Regions from separate parts of the Streptomyces sp. NPDC059166 genome, predicted to be linked through region 2. Evidence: riboswitches for the same ligand, from Rfam matches in the RefSeq annotation. Region 2 holds a riboswitch; each other region holds the start of a gene.
What was found. Region 2 has a riboswitch for cyclic di-AMP ahead of ACFXOA_RS30170 (C40 family peptidase). Riboswitches for the same ligand answer to the same signal wherever they lie in the genome.
Positions count from the first base shown of each region.

Region 1: it holds a riboswitch for cyclic di-AMP, as region 2 does, so the genes downstream of both, ACFXOA_RS15930 (transglycosylase family protein) here and ACFXOA_RS30170 (C40 family peptidase) in region 2, are expected to answer to the same signal.
Region 3: it holds a riboswitch for cyclic di-AMP, as region 2 does, so the genes downstream of both, ACFXOA_RS28455 (M23 family metallopeptidase) here and ACFXOA_RS30170 (C40 family peptidase) in region 2, are expected to answer to the same signal.

Region 1 covers NZ_JBHZCI010000018.1:63,500-67,756, forward strand. Annotated here, with positions in the region: gene ACFXOA_RS15920 (cytochrome P450) at 1-638, opposite strand, end outside; gene ACFXOA_RS15925 (transglycosylase family protein) at 1,114-2,088, shown strand; cyclic di-AMP (ydaO/yuaA leader) riboswitch at 2,379-2,548, shown strand; gene ACFXOA_RS15930 (transglycosylase family protein) at 2,549-3,241, shown strand; gene eno (phosphopyruvate hydratase) at 3,611-4,257, shown strand, end outside.
Region 2 covers NZ_JBHZCI010000059.1:18,814-23,070, reverse strand. Annotated here, with positions in the region: gene ACFXOA_RS30180 (helix-turn-helix domain-containing protein) at 1-774, opposite strand, end outside; gene ACFXOA_RS30175 (ATP-binding protein) at 1,005-1,436, shown strand; gene ACFXOA_RS30170 (C40 family peptidase) at 1,740-2,210, opposite strand; cyclic di-AMP (ydaO/yuaA leader) riboswitch at 2,214-2,395, opposite strand; gene ACFXOA_RS30165 (hypothetical protein) at 2,754-3,062, opposite strand; gene ACFXOA_RS30160 (ABC transporter permease) at 3,446-4,257, opposite strand, start outside.
Region 3 covers NZ_JBHZCI010000049.1:28,236-32,492, reverse strand. Annotated here, with positions in the region: gene ACFXOA_RS28465 (PrsW family intramembrane metalloprotease) at 1-89, shown strand, start outside; gene ACFXOA_RS28460 (aldo/keto reductase) at 252-1,196, opposite strand; gene ACFXOA_RS28455 (M23 family metallopeptidase) at 1,505-2,536, opposite strand; cyclic di-AMP (ydaO/yuaA leader) riboswitch at 2,548-2,700, opposite strand; gene ACFXOA_RS28450 (PP2C family protein-serine/threonine phosphatase) at 2,934-4,037, opposite strand; gene ACFXOA_RS28445 (TipAS antibiotic-recognition domain-containing protein) at 4,222-4,257, opposite strand, start outside.

The DNA of each region.
Region 1 (4,257 bases), on a different contig from region 2:
ATCAAGTCGTCCCCGAGGTCCGCCCGCTTCCGGTGGATCAGCTCGGTGAGGTACGTGCGGATCCTCTTGACCGAACGGGCGACTCCGCCCCGTGGGCCTCCGCCGTGGCGGATCATCATCCCGGCCCAGTCTCGGAAGTCGTCCTGGTCCTCGGGGGGAACGCCCAGCAGGTCGCAGATCGCGTAGATGGGGAGGGGGAAGGCGAAGTCGTGGATGAGGTCCGCGCTCCCCTTCTCGGCGAAGGCGTCGATGAGGGAGTCGGCCAGCTCCTGCACGCGCGGAGCGAACGCGGCGACCCGGCGCGGGGTGAACGCCTTGGACACGAGCCGCCGCAGCCGGGTGTGGTCGGGAGGGTCGATGTTGAGGAGATGGGTCATCAGGTTGGCGCTGCGTTCGCCGGGGATGCCGGTCCTGCTCTTCCCCCGCGCGTCCTGCGCGTGGTGTGCGGGATTCTTCGAGAGCCGGCTGTCCGCCAGGGCCTGGCGCGCATCCGCGTACCGGGTCACCAGCCAGGCCTCGACACCGCTGGGCAGCACCGTCCAGTGCACGGGGCTGTGCTCGCGGAGCCAGTCGTAGGCCGGGTACGGGTCGGTCGCGAACTCCCAGGTGAAGAGTTCGGGCTGCGGAGTGCGGTTCACCGGACGACAGTACCGGGCTCCGGCTCAGGCTTCCCTCCCCGCGCGGGGCTGTGACCGCCGTCCCGGCGCAGGCCGGCGACGGCCCCGGCGATCTCAGTATGCGGACGGCCTGGATCTCGCGCGCGGTGACGGTCGGTGCCGCGGAGAAGGGGCCGGTACCCTCCGCCGCCCGGACGCCCGACAGGCCCGCCGGGAGGGGCGGGTGACGCGGGCGACGCCGCCCCGGCGCCTTCCCGACCTGCGGATCGCCGTGGATGGGGCCGATCCGGGACGGCGTGGCGGTCTCGTCATGCGTGGACTGTGCACGCTTCCCGTGGAGTTCGGGACGCGCCTCCCCGCCGTCAGAAGTGACACTCTGTCAACTCTGTGACTTTCACGTGATCTCCGCTGCATCGACTTGTGACACACGTTCGAGTAGGGCTAGGTTCACCCCTCGACCCACCCGTCACATGTCAGTCACACGGAAGGCAATCCCATGGGCTCCGCGAACGGCAGACACCGTCGCCCTCGCCAGGCACCCGCGATCGTCGTCGCCGCAGGCGTCACGGGATCGGCCATCGCCATCCCCCTGCTCGGCGCGGGCGGCGCGCAGGCCGCCGAAGCGACCACCTGGGACAACGTCGCCGAGTGCGAGAGCGGCGGCATGTGGAGCGCCGACCTCGGCAACGGCTACTACGGCGGTCTGCAGCTCTCCCAGGAGACCTGGTCGGCCTACGGCGGTACGCAGTACGCCGCCCGGGCCGACCTCGCCAGCCGCTCGCAGCAGATCGCGGTCGCCGAGAAGGTGCTGGACGACAAGGGCCCGCAGGCGTGGGCCAGCTGCGCCGTGATCTCCGGGCTCGCGCTGGACGGCACGCTGCCCGGCGTGGATCCGGGCGACGAGCCGTCCGACGACTCCGCGGACAGCGCCGGGCCCTCCGAGGACCCCTCGGCCGAGGCCGGTGGCGCGGCGGACACCGCGGACGGCGACGACGCCTCCGCGGGGAAGGACGCCGCGGAGGGGAAGGCGTCCGCCGGCAAGGAGGACGCGAGCGGGAGCGAGAAGGGCGGCGAGTCCGCGGCCTCTCCCTCGGCCTCCCCCTCGGCGACGCCCTCGCCCGAGGACTCCCAGGCACCGAAGGGCGGGAAGCACCGGGGTGCCCCCGCGCCCGAGGAGGGCGCCGATTCGGCGCCCGGCACCGGACGCGACACCGCCCGCCACGCCTCGCGCGGCGACTCCGGCGCGCGTGAGGGCGCGGAGGACGCGGAGGGCACGTACACCGTCCGCGAGGGCGACAACCTGTGGGCGATCGCCGACGCGCAGGAGCTCCCCGGCGGGTGGCCGGCCCTCTACGAGGCCAACAAGGACGAGCTGGGTCCCGACCCGGACCTGATCCTCCCCGGCCAGAGCCTGGACCTGGGTGTCGGCGACAGTGCCCAGGACGCTTCGGCGGAGACCCCCGCCAACTGATCCAAAGCGTTGAAACACCCCGAAATCGGGGGCAGTTAAGAGGCCTATGTCCACTTATGCGTAAGTGAGACATGGGTCTCTTTGCGTCGGTCGGCGCGTCTCGGGCGTCCGGTCCGTCCGTATTGGCTCCGACCTGCGAAAACGATCCTTCGCGCCGCTTCGTTACGGGCTGATTGGTCGTTATGTCCATCTTTGAATGTGGGCGTTGCGTGTGATTACCGTCGGAGCCGCTCGCACCGCGGGCACCTTCGACCGTCACGCCGAATCCTGCCGTCGGTCGAGGGGTACCGACGCGTAAAGCGCCGTAGGCAGGAGCGGGGGACCCAGGTAGGTGCCGGACCCGGACGTCGAGAGACGGAGGGGGACGGCTAGGGGTGGAGCCGCCCGCGGGAGCGGGTGGCCGGGCAACTCACAGGCCCGAACCCGACAGCTCACCTCGTAGGCGTCGGTGAGGAGAACCATGCTGCTTTCCAGCACGGGCAAGCACCGTCGCCCGTCCAAGGCCGTTCGGATCGCGACCCTGGCCGGTGTCGCCGGTGCCGCCGTCGCCGTGCCGCTCATGGGCGCGACCAACGCCTCCGCCGCCTCCGTGGACACCTGGGACGCCGTCGCCCAGTGCGAGTCCGGTGGCAACTGGTCCATCAACACCGGCAACGGCTACTACGGCGGCCTGCAGTTCTCGGCGTCCAGCTGGGCCGCGGCCGGTGGTACGCAGTACGCCGCGCGCGCCGACCTGGCCACCAAGGACCAGCAGATCGCGGTCGCCGAGAAGCTGCTCGACATGCAGGGCCCGGGCGCCTGGTCCTGCGCCTCCGCCGGCGGCCTCACGAACGACGGTGTGGACCCGGGTGTCGACACCGGCTCCGCCAAGAACGGCGACACGGCCCCGAAGGCCGCGCCGGAGCGCAAGGCCGAGCAGCCCACCACGCGCAGCGAGAAGCGCACGGCCCCCGAGAAGACCGTCACCACCCCCAACGGCAAGAAGGTCGCCAAGGGTGACGGCGAGTACAAGGTGAAGGCCGGCGACACCCTCAGCAAGATCGCCGACGCGAAGAAGGTCAAGGGCGGCTGGAAGAAGCTGTTCAAGCTGAACGACGACATCGTCGAGAAGGCCGACCTGATCTTCCCGGGGCAGCAGCTCCACCTGAAGTAGTCGGAAGCAGCCCGGGGTCTTCCTCCTGCCCCGGAGGGCCCGGCCCGGCGTGCAGACCCCCCGCACGCCGGGCCGGGCCGTTCCGCACCCGCCGCGAGGGTGCGGGATCAGGGGCGCCGCGCACCCGGGAGCGCGGCCACCGCCCTCCCGGGAGCGGGCCACCGCTCACCCGTGGAGGCGAGCGTTCAACTGTTGTGGTTACTGTCCAGTAAGATTCTGGAGATTTGTCCGTAATGCAGGCCCTCGGGTCCTTTTTCGTCCCAGGGGACGGGCGGACGGCCGACGGAGCGGGCCGGGCCGGTTAGGCTCGTGACGCAAGGCCACAGTGACCCTGCCCAATCAGTGTCAGATCCCAGAAGGAGATGCCTCGTGCCGTCCATCGACGTCGTCGTAGCCAGGGAAATCCTCGACTCCCGGGGCAACCCCACGGTCGAGGTCGAGGTTGGCCTCGACGACGGCAGCACGGGACGTGCTGCTGTTCCGTCCGGAGCCTCCACCGGCGCGTTCGAGGCCATCGAGCTTCGCGACGGTGACCCCAACCGTTACCAGGGCAAGGGCGTCGAGAAGGCCGTCCTCGCCGTCATCGAGCAGATCGGCCCGGAGCTCGTCGGCTACGACGCCACCGAGCAGCGCCTCATCGACCAGGCGATGTTCGACCTGGACGCCACCGAGAACAAGGGCTCCCTCGGCGCCAACGCCATCCTCGGCGTCTCGCTGGCCGTGGCCCACGCCGCGTCCGAGGCCTCGGACCTCCCGCTCTTCCGCTACCTCGGCGGCCCGAACGCGCACCTGCTGCCCGTTCCGATGATGAACATCCTGAACGGCGGCTCGCACGCCGACTCCAACGTGGACATCCAGGAGTTCATGATCGCGCCGATCGGCGCCGAGTCCTTCTCCGAGGCCCTTCGCTGGGGCGCGGAGATCTACCACACCCTGAAGAAGGTCCTGAAGACCAAGGGCCTGTCCACCGGTCTCGGTGACGAGGGCGGCTTCGCCCCCAACCTCGAGTCCAACCG
Region 2 (4,257 bases):
GCTGTACGCCTCAAGGTCTTCTCTCCGCTCCAGGTAGAGGCTACTCGTCAGATGGTCAAGAACGACCACGTCCAGGTCGGAAGTGGTCTCAAAAGAGAAAATGACGAAAGGTCCCGACAGGCCGATATAGCTGCCCTTCTCGAACGGGAGTAACTGGAGTGTCACGTGGGGGAGTTGTGCGATCTCCGTAAGATGGCGCAATTGCTCTCTCATCACCCCGGGCCCGCCGACCTCCCGTCGCAGCACCGCCTCGTCGAGCACCGCGCTCAGCCGGAGGGGACGGGGCCCCATGAGGACGCCCTGCCGGGCGAGCCTCACCTCCACCAGGGAGTCGAGCTGTGCCGACGGCAGCCCGTCCAGGGAGGAACGGGTCACCGCCCGCGCGTAGTCGGCGGTCTGCAGCAGACCGGGCACCACCGAGGTCTCCAGCGTGCGGGCCGTGGAGGCCTGCGACTCCAGGCTGATGAAGTCCCGGTACTGCGGGGGGATGAGCCCGCGGTAGGCATGCCACCATCCGTTTCCGCCGCCGCCGGCGGAACCCGCCAGGGTCTGCAGCAGGGAGCGCAGCTGGCGGTCGTCCACCCCGTACACGTCCAGCAGCCTGGTCACGTCACGGGGGGTCACCCCGCTCGCCCCCGTCTCGATGCGGCTCACCTTCGACTGGTGCCAGCCCAGTAGGGCAGCGGCCTCCCGGCTCGTGAGTCCGGAGGTGTGGCGCAGGGCGCGCAGTTCCTCCCCGAGTTTGCGGCGGCGCACCGCGGGGCCGTTCCGCACGGCGGTCTCCTCCCGTTGTACGGAGGGCCGGCTCCGAGGGAACCGGCCTCAAAAGGGTCAGTGTCGCGCCAGCGCGCCGGTTCCGGGGCATAGTTCACCGTAATGGGCGACAGATATATGCATATCTTGGGGGATCGCCGTCATCGGGCGCGGTATCGGTGGCAGTCTGGCGCGAAGCACAGTCCAGGCCGACTCACATGTCGGTCCGGGTGGGAAGGGACGGCGTCGCCATGGCAGACCATCAGGAAGCAACCGTCACTCTGGCGAGCGATCCGGCCTCGGTCTCCGTGGCCCGCAGATACGTGGCCCGAGTACTCACCGAATGGGGACTGGCCGAGGAGGCGGACGCCGCCGACACCATCCGGCTGATCGTCTCGGAGCTCGCCACCAACGCCGTCCAGCACACCTTCGGCCAGTCACCCACCTTCACCGTGGGCCTCCGGCTCGACGAGGAGGGGCATTTCAGCCTCGGAGTGACGGACAGTCACCCGCGCCGCCCCCAACGGCTTCCGGCGGCCGTCCGGCAGGACAACGGGCGGGGCATGGTGATCATCCGGGCCCTGGCGAAGGAGTACGGCGGCCGACTCACCGTCACGCCCACGCCGGACGGGGGCAAGACGGTGGCGATCGCGCTTCCCTGGCCGGTACCGGCGCAGGCCTGATCCGCCGGCTCACACGCGCGGTCGCTCACGGTGCGCCCGGTCCCGCGGCGCCACCGCGCCCGGCTGCGGAGCCGCCCTGCCGCCCCCGCTGCGCGGCATCGCCCTGCCGGCCTCGGCGGTCGCGCTGCTCGCACTCGTCCGGTTCCCGGCCGTGGCGCGGCTGGTGGACCGGCCCGGGCCGTGGCTGCGCCGGCCGCGTGCCGCCGGGGCGTCGAGGGCGGCAGCGGCGCGGCGCTCACCCTGCCGGGGGTCCGGTCCTGGTGACCGGACCCCTGCCGCACCGGGCCGGAAGGGGCGAAAGGATCAGCGGACCCTCCCGTACCAGACGTTCGAGGCCCAGATCTTCTCCAGCCGGACCACGGCCCCCGTCTTCGGTGAGTGCCAGATCCTTCCGTCGCCCGCGTAGATGCCGACGTGGTAGACCCTGCGACCCGCGTGAAAGAAGACCAGGTCGCCGCGTTGCCGCTGCGACCTGGAGATATGACGGGTCTTGTTGTACTGCTGCTGGGCCGTGCGGGGGAGTTTCCTCCCGGCCTTCTTGAACGAGTAGAGAGTGAGCCCCGAACAGTCGAAGCGGTGGGGGCCGGTGGCTCCCCATCTGTACGGAGCACCCTTCTTGGAGGCCGCGATCTTCAGCGCGGTGGCCGAATGGGCGGCGGCCTCGGCTTCGTGCACGAATCCGGGGGCCATCATCGTGGTGCCCACGGCGAATGTGAGGACCGAGGCCGTGCCGACCCGGGCGAACAGAGACGGGACATGAACCTGCGCAGTCATGCGCAACCCTTCGTCAGCCGCCTGTGAAGGATGACCTGTCGGGTTCGGGCTGGCGAAGTTGCCCGGCCGCACGCTGCGGCTTCACCCCGAGGGTCGTCCGGTTGCCCGGCGACCCGTACTGCTCGGGTCCTCCACTCCTGCCGATCCACTCTGTCGACCAGTCATCCGGACGGCGGCAGGACTCGGCGTCCGCCCGGACCGCCCCGCCGCGGTGGCGGGGGCTCTTGTCGTCCCAGGGATCTTTACGCAAGGTCTGCCGGATTTTCTCTTCGAAGTGACGACATGTGAGGGTCGTCACGACTCGCCCGATCGGGTTGGCGCGGGTCTGCCGCGGGCTTCGGAGCCACGCCGGAGGCGCCGTGTACCAGCGATGGAAGGACGGATTCCGTTCAGAGCCCGCGCCCGTCGCGCAAGTTGGCCTGTCCCTCGGCCGGGGGACGTCCTACGCCGAACGAGCGGGGAAAACTCGTTCGGCCATCGGGCGTGTCGTGAGAAGGAGTACCGGCGCGGGACCCGGCGTCGGGAACAGCCGGTCCCGGATGCTCAGTCCGAGGGCGCCGGAGGTACGGCGACCCGGCCCGCCCGTCGCTCCCCGTCGAGCAGGCGCAGAGCCCGGGTCAGGGTCTCGGCGTGGATCTCCGACTCGCCTCGCTCGTGCATCAGCTTCAGTGCCTCCCGGAGGGCGGTGGCGTGAGAGACGAGGGCCTGTGCCGCGCGGAGCGCCCCGTACGTGTCGCCTCCCCTCGCCGGATTGATGCGGCCCAGCTGATCGACCGCCTCCAGGTAGCGGTCGATGAACTCGGCCTCGGCCCGGGTCAGGGCCGGGAGCGGTGGGAACGGGGAAGGGAGCATCTGGCGTTCACCTCGCGGAATGCGGCGGCCGGGACGGCGTGCTGCTCTCCGGACGTGGTGCACCGGTCCGAACGCCGGGACTGCCGGGGCGTCGAGCACGGTGTCCCGTTCGACGGCGGCACCGATCTCCACGGTGGTACAGCCCGTGTGACGGCCCGTAGGCCGTCAGCGGCGCGCGCTCACGCGCCGGCTCACGTGTGTGGATGCCGAGATCGGAGAGGCGGCCCCGCACCGGTTCGTCGGGAGAGAGTTGCTGGATGACTACCCGCGCGCCGGGCGCGGCATGTCGGGTCCCTGAGCCACCGCCGCGGGCGAGCGCCGGACGAGCAGGCCGTGCCCCGCCGCTGTGGCGCAGCACGGCCTCCTCGGGGTGCGGTGCGGGATCAGCCCGTCAGCGCCGGTGCGCTGACCCCGGTGCGGCGCTCCGTGCCTTCCGCCGTCGGCTCGGGGCGGACGCGTCCGCGGGCCAGGACGGCGGCCAGGCCGAGCAGCGCCCAGGTGGAGAGCACCGTGGTCGCCGTGCCCGCGGCGTTCCCGTCGAAGAACGCGACCGAACGCAGCAGTGAACCGCCCGCCCCCGGTGGCAGCCACTGGCCGAGCGCCCCGACCGGTTCGGGCAGCATCTCGGGCGCACTGGTGACACCGGAGAACGAGTTGCCCAGCAGCACCATCAGCAGGGCTCCCACGCCGATGCCCGGTGCGCCCATCAGCGCGGCGAGGCCCGCCACCGGCGCACCGATGGCGAGCACCGTCAGCCCGATCACGCCCGCCTCGGTCCACCAGTCACCGGTGAGCACCCCCAGCCAGCTGTCGGTCAGTCCGGTCGCGGCGATGCCGACCAGGGCCGCCCCGCCGACGAGTGCCACGACGCCGCGGACCCCGCGCAGCCCGAGCAGGGTCACGATCGCACCCGCGGCCACACCGGCGAGTGCGAGCGGCAGGATGCTGGCGCCGAGCGCGCTGCCGCGAGGGTCCGCCTCCGGTGCCGCGACGACGTCCGTGACCGGGACGGCGGTCCCGGGCGGTGCCGACGCCTTCACGGCCTCGGTCAGGAGCTGGGCGACGACCGGACCCGCCGCGGACGCGGTGAGCAGCCGCGGCCCGTTCCCCGTGATCACCACCGCGCCGTATACGACCCTCTCCTCGATCGCGGCGCGGGCGGCGGCGTCGTCCGTGTAGCGGTGGATCTCGAAGG
Region 3 (4,257 bases), on a different contig from region 2:
ATCCGCGGCCGCTCCCCGCCCCTCACCGGCACTACGGGGGCTACAACCCGTACCTGGACGACGGCGGCCGGCGGACACCACCCGCCTGAGACCCCGGTGACCGGATGACGGCTCAGATCTCCCGGGGGGCCTCAGGTGCCCGGAGGCCTGAGGTGCACGGAGGCCTGATGCACACGGAGGCCTGAGGTGCCCGGAGGGCTCCGGGGCGGCGGGACCTCACGTGGCCTGCGGACCTCGGGTGCCCGGCCGGGTCAGGCCGATGCCGCGTCCAGTTCGGCACGTTCGGCCTCGGTCAGCCGGAGCCCGGCCACGGCCGTCAGGGCGGGCAGCTGGCCGACGGTCCGCGCGGAGGCGATCGGTGCGGCGACGGTGGGCCTGGACGCCAGCCAGGCCAGGGCGACCGTCGCGATCTCCGCGCCGTGCTCCTGGGCGACCTTGTCGAGGACCGCCAGCACCTTGCGGCCGCGCTCGGTCTCCAGGTGCTTGCCGGCGCCCTCGGCACGGGCGCTGTCGACCTGGGTACCCGGGCGGTACTTGCCGGTGAGGAACCCTGAGGCGAGTGCGAAGTACGGGACCGCGGCGAGCCCCGCGCCCGCAGCCACATCCTGGAGAGCGCCTTCGTAGGTGTCGCGCGAGACGAGGTTGTAGTGCGGCTGCAGCGCCACGTAGCGTGCCAGGCCCTCCCGCTCGGAGAAGTCCAGGGAGGCACGCAGCCGCTCGGGGCTGATGTTGGAGGCGGCGATCTCCCGGACCGTCCCGGCCTTCACCAACTGGTCGAGCGCGGTGATGATCTCCTCGACGGGGACCGTCTCGTCGTCGAAGTGCGTGTAGTAGAGGTCGATGTGGTCCGTGCCCAGCCGGCGCAGCGAGGACTCGGCCGCCGCCTTGATGGTGGCGGGCGAGAGGCCCTTGTACGCGGGGTGTGCGCCGACCTTGGTGGCGATGACGACATCGTCGCGACGGGAGCGGGCCGCGAGCCACTTGCCGATCAGGGTCTCCGACTCACCGCCCTCGTTGCCGGGGACCCAGGCGGAGTAGGAATCCGCTGTGTCGATGAAGTTGCCGCCGGCCGACACGTACTCGTCGAGCACCGCGAACGACGTCCGCTCGTCGGCCGTCCAGCCGAACACGTTGCCGCCGAGGGCGAGGGGGAAGACCTTGAGGTCGGATGATCCGAGCGTGCGAAGAGAAGTCATGGAAGGCGACAACAGATCAGGGGAGCCTCGTATTCCACTTCACCGGCGTCCGTGCCGGTGTCCTTGCCGCCACAGTCCCGGCCGGCGCCGTCTTCCCCGACTGCCGCGCGCCCCCGCCCGGGAAGCCGTAAGCCCGGAGCCGAAAGCCCGGACTCGTGAGCCCGAAGAGCCCGAAGCCGGGAAGCCCGACGGGCCCGCCCACCGACCGCCCGCGCCCGCACCGCCCCGGACAGACCGACGGCCCTGACGTCGGGGGGTTGTGCGTCAGGACCGCCGGGGTTTCGAAGCGCCGGATACCGGCGTCTGGATCAGATCGAGAGACCCTTGCTCTGCAGCCAGCCCATCGGGTCGATGCCCGTGCCGTCCGGCGTGTGGATCTCCAGGTGGAGGTGGGGCCCCGTCACGTTGCCCGTGGCTCCGACCCGGCCGATGGTCTCGCCGGTGGTGACCTTCTGTCCGGCGGTGACGTCCATCGACGACTGGTGGCAGTACCAGACCTCCGTGCCGTCCTCGAGCTCCAGGACCGTGCGGTAACCGTACGAGCCGGACCAGCCGGCCGACTTGACCGTCCCGCTGTGCACGGCCTTGACCGGCGTGCCCGTGGGGGCCGCGAAGTCCAGCCCGGTGTGATGGCCCGAGGACCACATCGAACCGGCCTGGCCGAAGGTCGAGGTGATCGTGTACGACGAGGTCGGAATGGCGTAGCTCGCGGCGAGCTTGGCAAGGCGCTCGGCCTCCGCCTTCTTCTTCGCCGCTTCCTCGGCCGCCTTCTTCTTGGCGGCGGCCTCCTTCTCCGCAGCGCTCTGCTGCTTCGCCGCCTGTGCCGCGGCCGCTTCGGCGGCGGCCTGCTCCTCCGCGGCCTTGGCCTCGGCATCGGCGCCGGCCTGCTGCTGCTCGGCCTGCTGGAGGATGCGGGCGCGCAGCGCCTCGCCCGCGTCGGTGGCACCCTGCTCGGCCTCGGCCTCGGTGATTCCCGCGGTCGTGAGCGGAGATCCCAGGGCGGCCGTCTGCTGGTCCGCGCCGGAGCCGTCACCCATGAACGCGCCTACGCCGGGCAGGGACTTGACGTCAGGAAGGTTGTCGGCGATGGAATCGGGAAGAGAGATGGAGACCGGCGGCTTGCTCTGCGCGGTGGCCATGCCCCCCGCGCCGACAGCCGCGATGACACCGACCCCGAGGACGGTGGAGCTACGGGCGAGACCGCGCTGCTTGGCCACGCGATGACGGCCGCGTACGGGACGGATGGACTCCTCGGTGGGGTTCCATTCCTCTCCCGGCCTGTCCGGTTCACCGAAGCCGAAGGTTGACGGAGCCTCGGGGGCAGGCTGATTCGACGCCACGTGGGCGCTCTCCTTTCCTTCCTTCTCGCCTACCGGGTTAGCTGACGGGTTCGGAGCAGGAAGGTCTCCTACGGACCCCTTCGCCTCTCTCGAGACACAGGTGTCCGATTCACCCCATGTAGGTGGTTCCCCGGTTCCCTTGCGGAATTCGGCGCTGCGCACGGTGCCGCCTCTTGCGACGGCAGGTACAACCGCGCTGCGTTATCGAACGTTAATAGACACCAGGCTTTGATTCCAAGCCGTTCCGGCAGATCTCTGAAGGCTTCGGCCTGGACTTCAACGGATCAATCAGGCGCAACCGGGCGAGTTGAGCGCCCCTGATCCGGCCACCGGTTTCTGACGGTTCGTCAAATGTTATGCGGAGCGGGGTCCTGCGACTACCGAACGTCGCGACCGCTCATTCACCGCCCCGCCCCACGATCTTCACCGTCGTCCGCCGGGCCGACTGCCCGCGGGAAGGGCGTCCGACCGCGAGGAGCGCGAGGTCGTCCGTCGACCGTCCTCCGGTGTGCAGCCGTACGTCGTCGGTGAGCGCCGACAGCATCTCGTCCGGCCCCGGGAAGAGCCGGCCACGCAGCCGGGCCGCCGGATCGTAGAAGACCCCGTTCGCGTCCCGCGCCTCCGACAGCCCGTCGGTGAACGCCAGGAACGTCGCCCCGGCCGGGAGCGTCCACTCGTCCGAGCGGTCGGGTCCCGTGTCCAGGCCCATCCCGAGCGGCAGGGCGGGCACGGTCGGCGCGAGCACGTCGAGTGCCCCGTCCGCGTGCAGCACGATCGGCTCCGGATGCCCCCGGTTGACGACCCGCAGGATGTCCGAACCGGCCGGCACCTCCGCGAGGACGGCGGTGACGAACCCTTCCATGGAGTCGAGGCCGCCACGCCGCGACCCCTCCCTGGCCAGCGCCCGCTCCAGCCTCTGGACGACACCCTCCAGCGACAGCTCCTGCTCGGCTGCCTCCCGGAAGGCGCCGATGACGACGGCCACCGCCGCCACGGAGTCCAGCCCCTTCCCCCGGACGTCACCGACCACCAGACGCACCCCGTACGGGGTGTCCGCCACGGCGAAGAGGTCGCCGCCGACGAACTCGTCGGCCTGGGCGGCCTCGTAACGGGCCGCCACCAGCAGCCCGCCGATCCGGTCGTCCGGCACCGGGAGCACCGCCCTCATCGCGGTCTCGGCGATCACCCTGGCCGAGGCCAGCTGCTCGTTGCCGCGGCGTACCACCCGGTTGATGAGGAGCGAGAGCACGGACACCGTGAACACCGTGAGCAGATCGGTGATCGGCACCACCTCGGCGATACGGCCGTCCGAGAGGCGGATGGCGAGCACCACCAGGAACGCGGCCACGCCGGTCCGGACGGTCGAGGCCATCGAGAAGAACGGTGCCGCGATCAGCGGGGCGGCGGCGAAGAGGGGGACGGCCGACACCCTGGTGGGCGTCACCAGGTCGAAGACCACCCCCACACAGATCATCAGCGCCGGGAGATAGCGCACGAACATCCGCGAACGCGTGCCCCCGCCGGATCCGCCGCGGCGCAGCTCCTGCTTCCCCACCTGTGTACTCCTGCCCGGTCCGCCCACGGCTGCGGACGGTACCGCGCCCCACCCGGTCCCGCCGGAGCCTCGCCGTGCGGCGTGGCCCTGTGGGCCGAAGGGAGGAGCGTGCCGCCCCGCGCCCCGGGGGTCAGCCGGAGAGCCGGTGCTGCGCGTGGATCGTCAG